DNA from 2 places in the Tsukamurella sp. II2bb genome. Region 2 is predicted to be linked to the other one. Evidence: riboswitches for the same ligand, from Rfam matches in the RefSeq annotation. Region 2 holds a riboswitch; the other holds the start of a gene.

Region 1 (3,558 bases), on a different contig from region 2:
CAGCGCGGCGCGCACGGCCGCGAGCTCGGCCGTGCTCCCCGCCGGCACCTTGCTCGGATCGAAGGGGGTCGGCGGGCCGATCAGCGTCTGGCGCTGCGCACCGGTCAGGCGGTCGTAGATGGCCTTGATCCGGGCGATCTCCTGGGCCAGGCGCGACTTCTTCTGCTTGAGATCGGAGACCTTGCGCTCGGCGTCGGTGCGGGCTGACTCGGCCGACTTCGCCGCCTCCGACGCGCGGGTGGCGGCGGACTCGGCGGCGGCCTTCGACTTCTTGTAGGCGTCGACCGTGGCCACGACGTCCCGGTTGATGAAGTCGAGGGTGGACATCTGGTCGAGCATCTGCTGCGGAGAATCGCTCACGAGCAGCGCGTACGTCCGGTTGGTGCGCGCGCCCTTGTAGTTGGCGACGATCACGGCGTCGATCTGGGGCTGCAGCGCCGCCTGCCGCGCCTGCACGGCGGCGATCTCACGCTTCGCCGCGACCAGGGTCGCGTCCGCGGCGCGTTTGGCCGCGGCGGCCTTGTCGGCCTCCTCCTGGGCGGCCTTGGCCGCCTCGTTCGTGCCGGAGGCCTGCTCCGAGAGCGCCTGGTACTGCTTCAGTGCGGCGTCGGCCGTATCGGGATCGGCGGTGGCGCTCCCGACCACGGTCAGGCCCGCGACGAGGACGAGCGCCGCCGACGCGGCGGCGCCGCGCGCGGCAGAAGAGCGGGGATGGAACGTCGATGACACGGCCGAGCGAGTCCTTCCGAAGCTGGAGCGCGATTGCGAGGGCAATCGTTGCCAGGTTACGTCAGTACCGACGAGCGGAGTACACGGACATCTCGTTGAGGGGGCTCACCTTGACGGGGATCCCGTAGTTCACCGAGTGCACGACCTTGCCGTTGCCGATGTACAGCGCGGCGTGGCTGCCGCCGTTGTAGATCACGATGTCGCCGGGCTGCAGGTCCGAGATCGGCACCGAACGCCCGCCGCCGAGCTGGCCCCAGCTGTCGCGGGGAACCGTGATTCCGGCCTGCTTCATGGACCAGTAGACCAGGCCCGAGCAGTCGAACGAGTTGGGGCCGGCGGAGCCGTACGAGTAGGGCAGGCCGGTGCGCGACAGTGCCGCCTGGACGACCTGGGCCTTGGCACCGCCGGGCTGCACACCGGCGACGGTGGTGATGCCGGGCTTGGGGGCGATGGACACGCCGCTGACCACATCGGGGCGCGCGGCGGTGTTGCGAGTGGCCACGGTCTGCGCGGGCTTCGCCGGCGCGCCGGGCTTCCCCTGCGCCGCAGGTGCCACGCCGGGCTTGACGGCGGCCGCCGGAGCGGGCTTGACGGCGGGCTTCGCGTTGGGCGCCGCGGGGACGGGCGCTCCGGGGGCCGGAACCGGCGCTGCGGGAGCCGGCGCGGGAGCTGCGAAGGCGGCCGTGGGGGCCGCGAACGTACCGATGGTCACGGCACCCGCTGCCAGTGCACCGCGGGCGGCGGTGGCGCCCCGGCTGGGCTGCGGCTGAAGTCGGTGTTTCGCCACGAAGCGATTCTCCTAAGTTTCTTCCCGACCGCCGACCGAGTTAGCTGACGGGTTCGGGCGAGGAAGATGCCCTACCCCGGAGGCGTGAGCCTCCGGCGATTCACCCCGGATAACACGTGTGGGTCCCCGGCGAGGCCGTGCGGCCTCTTAGGCGGTGACCTCGGGAGACGGGGCGGTTTTCGCCCCGGGCACCTCCGCAAGGTCTCAGAAAGATTACGAAATGGAAACGCACCTGTCTAGCCGAACGCGCCGAATCCGCCGTGAAAGTTCCCCGGGGTTCCCCTGGGGGCGCCCGTCATCCGGCGCGTTTCACCTGGTCAGGAACGATTCGCAGGCGCGGCAGCATCCCCTCGCCCGCGAACGCCGCGATGGCCTCGCGCAGGCCCGGATCCGCCGTGATCGTTGAACTCTCAACCCGCTCCTCAGGGACCCGCGGCCGTGTCGGACCGGACGAGGGGACGGACGGCGCGGCGACGACCACCGGGCCGAGCAGCAGCCCCACGGAGCAGTCGCCGCACGCCCGGGGCCGGGCGGGGCAGACGGAGCAGTCGACATGCAGTGCCATGGTGTTTCCCTTCGTCATCGGTCTCGATCGGCTGCGACGCTAGCCGCACCGACTGACATGTTTCGCGCGCCCGTTCGGTCGGGCCGAACCTGTCGGTGGGGTGTTCTACGGTCACGGCATGCAGCTGAGCCTGGACGAGTGCGCGACGGATGTCGTCGATCCGCCGCTGCGGGAGGTGACCTTCGTCGTGGTCGATCTGGAGACCACCGGAGGCTCCCCCACGGGCGGCGATGCGATCACCGAGATCGGTGCGGTCAAGGTGCGCGGCGGCGAGGTGCTCGGCGAGTTCGCCACCCTGGTCGATCCGGGACGGGGGATCTCACCGCACATCACCCACCTCACCGGCATCACCACCGCGATGGTCACCGGCGCCCCGCGGATCGAGTCGGTCCTGCCGTCCTTCCTGGAGTTCGCGCACGGCGCGGTCCTGGTGGCGCACAACGCCCGGTTCGACCTCGGCTTCCTCAAGGCCGCCGCGGCCGCTACCGGCACGCCGTGGCCCAAGCCGGCGTCGCTGTGCACGGTCCAGCTGGCTCGGCGGGTACTCACGCGGGACGAGGCACCGTCGGTCAAGCTCAGCGAGCTCGCGCGGCTGTTCCGTACCGAGACCACGCCCAACCACCGCGCGCTCGACGATGCCCGCGCCACCGTCGAGGTACTGCACGGGCTGATCGGCCGGGTGGGCAACCAGGGCATCCACACCCTCGGGGAGCTGCGCGGGCACCTGCCCACCGTGACCCCGCAGCAGCGCGCCAAGCGCCACCTGGCGGACCCGCTCCCGGAACGGCCCGGCGTGTACCTCTTCCGGGGGCCGGGCAACGAGGTGCTCTACGTGGGCACGTCGGGGAACCTGCGCCGGCGCGTGCGCAGCTACTTCACCTCCGGGGAGACGCGGGGCCGGATCAAGGAGATGGTCGGCCTCGCGGAGCGGGTGGACCACGTGGAGTGCGCGCACGCGCTCGAGGCGGCGGCGCGGGAGCTGCGCCTCATCGCGGCACACACTCCCCCGTACAACCGCCGGTCGAAGTACCCGAAACGCGGCTGGTGGATCTGCCTGACCGCGGAGCCCTTCCCCCGGCTCGCCGTGCGCCGGGCCGCGCCGCCGGGCACGCCGTGCATCGGCCCGGTCCGTTCGCGGACCGACGCGGCGGATCTGGCGGAGCTCCTCGCGGAGACCTGTGGGCTCCGCACGTGCGCCACGCGGCTGCGGGCCGGGGCCGTGCACTCCTGCGCCCTCGGGCCCGACGGGGCGCGTCCCCTCGGCGGGTGCCTGGCCTCGACCGCCGCGCCCGAGCCGGCGGCGCTGTACCGGCCCCGGGCGGACCGGGCGACCGCGGCGCTGACCGGCGCCTCGTCGGAGGTCTTCGGCGCGCTGGAGGCGCGCCTGGCGGCGCTGGCGGAGCGGGAGTTCTTCGAATCGGCGGCGCGGCTGCGCGATCGTGCGGCCCGGCTGGTCGACGCGGTGGCCCGCTCGCAC
Region 2 (3,558 bases):
CGCCGCCGTCATGACGGACGTCCGCGTGCTCACCAAGGACGGCGGCAAGACCGGCCACTGGGAGAGATGATGACCGAACCCCTCCGCCCGTCCCGCGACCGCTGCGCCACCGTGGTCGTCGCGTCCACCCGCGCCTCCCTCGGGGAGCGTGCGGACACCACCGGGCCCGTCATCGCCGGCTGGCTCGGCGAACGCGGCTTCGACGTCTACGGCCCCGTCGTGGTGCCCGACGGCGAGGAGGTGGGCGCGGCTATCCGCTCCGCCGTCCGCCGCGGCGACGCCGTGGTGCTCACCACGGGTGGCACGGGCCTCACGCCGACGGACCGCACGCCCGAGGAGACCCGTGGGGCCCTCACCTTCGAGATCCCCGGCCTGGCCAACGCCATCCGGCAGGCCGGCCTGCCCGACGTACCGACCACCGTGCTCAGCCGCGGCCTCGCCGGCGTCGCAGGGACGTCGCTGGTGGTGAACCTGCCGGGCTCGTCCGGGGGCGTCCGGGACGGTCTGGCCGTGCTCGACGGGGTGCTGCACCACGCCCTGGACCAGATCCGCGGCGGCGACCATGGCTGACGTGGTCCTGGCCGTGGTCACGGAGGAGCCGATCGACCTGGCCACGCACGAGGCCGCGGTCGCGCGCGCCGAGGCGGGCGCCGTGGTGGGCTTCATCGGCGCCGTCCGCGATCACGACGGCGGACGGGGTGTGACCCGGCTCGAGTACTCGGCGCATCCCACCGCGGGGCGCGTCATCGCGGAGGTCGTCCAGGCCGAGGCGGACGCCGCGGAGGGCGTCCGGGCCGTCGCGGTCTCGCACCGCGTCGGTCCGTTGAAGATCGGCGACGCGGCGCTCGTGGTGGCGGTCTCGGCCGATCACCGTGCGGCGGCCTTCGCGACCTGCGCCCGCATCGTAGACGCGGTCAAGGAGGCGCTCCCGGTCTGGAAGCACCAGCTGTTCCTCGATGGCACCGACGAGTGGGTCGGCAGCGCGTAGCGCTCAGCCGGACCCGTCACGTCCCTGGAACCGGACCGGCCCCGTCGCATCCCCGGAAACGCCGAAGGGGCCGGCGGCGCGATGCCGTCGGCCCCTTCGGGACGCTCTGTGCTGCTCCGGGCTCAGTAGCCCTTGGCCGCTGCCTGCTGCAGCGCGGCGAGCACGGCGGGATCGACCTGCTTGCCGCCGCTCTGGGCCTGCGAGATGACCTGGTTGACGTACTGCGCGTTGACCGAGCCGCCCGGCTTCGCGACGGGCTTGGCGGCCGGCGCGGTGGCGGGCTTCGCCACCGGCTTGGTGGCGGGCTTGGCGACCGGCTTCGCGGCGGGCGCGGAAACCGGCTTCGTGACGGGCTTGGTGGCGGTACCGGTGTCCGTGGGGGAGACGGTGCGCGGAGTGGCCGCGCCGAGGCCACGGCCGCACGACGGCCACGCGCCCTTGCCCTGACCGGCGAGGACCTTCTCGGCGATCGCGATCTGCTGGGCGCGGCTGGCCTGGTTGGCGGTGGGCGCGAACTGCGTGCCGCCGTAGGAGGCCCACGTCGACGGGCTGAACTGCAGGCCGCCGTGGTAGCCGTTGCCGGTGTTGATCGACCAGTTTCCGCCGGACTCGCAGGCGGCAACCTGGTCCCACTGGGAATCGGGGGCGGCGTTGGCGGCGGGTGCGGCGAGCGCGAGACCCGCGCCACCGAGCATCGCGCCGGCGGCGGCGACCTTGGCGGCGCTCAGGCTGGTAGTGGACTGCTTGCGGTGACGACCGGTCATCGTGGTGAAGTCTTTCCTCTCTACGCGCGTGCGAAGTTAGCTGTCGGGTTCGAGCGAGAGGCTGCTCGGCCGGTGTCCCGGCTTGACCCCTAGGGCGTGTGCCCTGCGACCGTGCGGTCGCGGTGGTTCCTCCGCCTTCGTCCAGGTGTAGATCTTCGGTGCCCGTCCCGGATCGGCCACTGGACGAAGCTCTGCGCTGCGACCGATCGGGTGGCCACTGCTGCGGCCCCCAGCGACGGTAACAGACCCCGCCCCGTGGCCCAACCGTTACCGGACCGTGATTTTGCAGAATGTGATGGACATCACCAGCGTCGGCTAAGGATGTCAGCCGCCGGCGAAGGGCGGCAGGACGTCGAGCATCGACCCGGTCGCGGGGGCGTCGACGTCCCGCACCGCGACCTCGTCGAGCAGGAAACTGCACCGCGTGAGCACGGCGCCCAGCCCGGGGTGCCGGGCGGCCAGGAGGACGGCGACCTGCGCGACCGTGGCCCCGTCGGGCACGGCCACCGTCTCCTCGGGCACGCCCGCCGCCGCGCGGGCGGCGGCGAAGTACCGGATCAGCACCTCTCAGCCCCCGATCGCGCTCATCGGGCGCGCCGGCTGCAGGAAGGTCGGGTCGTCGATGCCGTGCCCGGCCTGCTTGCCGAGCATCGCGGCCACCCACGCGTCCGCGATCTCCCCGTCGCTCGCGCCGCCCCGGAGCAGCGGCTTGAGATCGGTCTCCTCCGCCGCGAACAGGCAGGTGCGGATCTGGCCGTCCGCGGTGAGGCGCACCCGATCGCAGTCGCCGCAGAAGGGTCGCGTCACGGAGGCGATGACGCCCACCGTCGCCGGGCCACCGTCGACCAGGAAGCGCTCGGCGGGCGCACTGCCGCGCGGCTCCCCGTCGGGCGTGAGGGTGAACTCGCGGCGCAGCTCGGCGAGGATCTGCTCCGCCGTGATCATGGTGCTCCGGTCCCAGGTGTGGTCGGCGTCGAGCGGCATGTGCTCGATGATCCGCAGCTCGTAGCCGGCGTCGAGGCACAGGCGCAGCAGCGGTCGCGCGTCGCCGAGCCGCCCAGGGCCGAGCACGGCGTTGACCTTGACCGGGGTCAGCCCGGCCTCCGCGGCGGCCCGCAGGCCGGCCAGGGCGTCGTCGAGGCGGTCGCGCCGGGTGACCTTCGCGTACTCCTGGCGGTCGACCGTGTCGAGGGAGACGTTCACCCGGTCCAGGCCGGCCCCGGCGAGTTTCGCCGCGTGCCGGGCCAGGGACAGCCCGTTCGTGGTCAGGGAGATCTCGGGCCGCGGTTCGAGAGTGGCGGCGTGCGCGATGATCCGGTCGAGGTCGGCCCGTAGTAGGGGCTCGCCGCCCGTGAATCGGATCTCGGTGATTCCGAGGTCCCGGACGCCGATCGCGATGAGCCGGTCGATCTCCGGCCCCGTCAGGACGTGCTCGTTCGCCAGCCAGGGCAGGCCCTCGGCGGGCATGCAGTACGTGCACCGCAGATTGCACCGGTCGGTGAGGGAGACCCGCAGGTCGCGGGCGACCCGCCCGTAGCGATCGACCAGCGGTTTCACGGCCGTTCCTCGCCGTCTCCGACGCGGCCGCCGGCGATCACCGCGACGATCCCCACCAGGAAGCCGACCGGCGCCAGCGGCGTCAACGCGTACACCCAGGTGGGGGCGGTGGCGCCGCCCGCGAGGAGCGGCGTGAGGAACAGGGCGCCGACCGCGATCAGCCCGATCGCGAAGAGTGCGATCGAGACGGAGACGGCGACGGAAACCAACTTGCCCACACGTCTAGACTAGCTTCAGTGCGTCCCGCAG

What was found. Region 2 has a riboswitch for cyclic di-AMP ahead of AC21LY_RS12685 (transglycosylase family protein). Riboswitches for the same ligand answer to the same signal wherever they lie in the genome.
Region 1: another riboswitch for cyclic di-AMP. It lies ahead of AC21LY_RS09715 (C40 family peptidase); the one in region 2 lies ahead of AC21LY_RS12685 (transglycosylase family protein).

What each region holds. Positions count from the first base shown of each region.
Region 1 covers NZ_JBYPZI010000003.1:251,855-255,412, reverse strand. The annotation lists gene AC21LY_RS09720 (C40 family peptidase) at 1-729, opposite strand, end outside; gene AC21LY_RS09715 (C40 family peptidase) at 791-1,516, opposite strand; cyclic di-AMP (ydaO/yuaA leader) riboswitch at 1,531-1,680, opposite strand; gene AC21LY_RS09710 (hypothetical protein) at 1,812-2,081, opposite strand; gene AC21LY_RS09705 (DEDD exonuclease domain-containing protein) at 2,200-3,558, shown strand, end outside.
Region 2 covers NZ_JBYPZI010000005.1:60,549-64,106, forward strand. The annotation lists gene moaC (cyclic pyranopterin monophosphate synthase MoaC) at 1-70, shown strand, start outside; gene AC21LY_RS12675 (MogA/MoaB family molybdenum cofactor biosynthesis protein) at 70-570, shown strand; gene AC21LY_RS12680 (molybdenum cofactor biosynthesis protein MoaE) at 563-988, shown strand; partial or broken gene AC21LY_RS12685 (transglycosylase family protein) at 1,264-1,752, opposite strand; cyclic di-AMP (ydaO/yuaA leader) riboswitch at 1,764-1,908, opposite strand; gene AC21LY_RS12690 (MoaD/ThiS family protein) at 2,077-2,316, opposite strand; gene moaA (GTP 3',8-cyclase MoaA) at 2,320-3,309, opposite strand; gene AC21LY_RS12700 (hypothetical protein) at 3,306-3,527, opposite strand.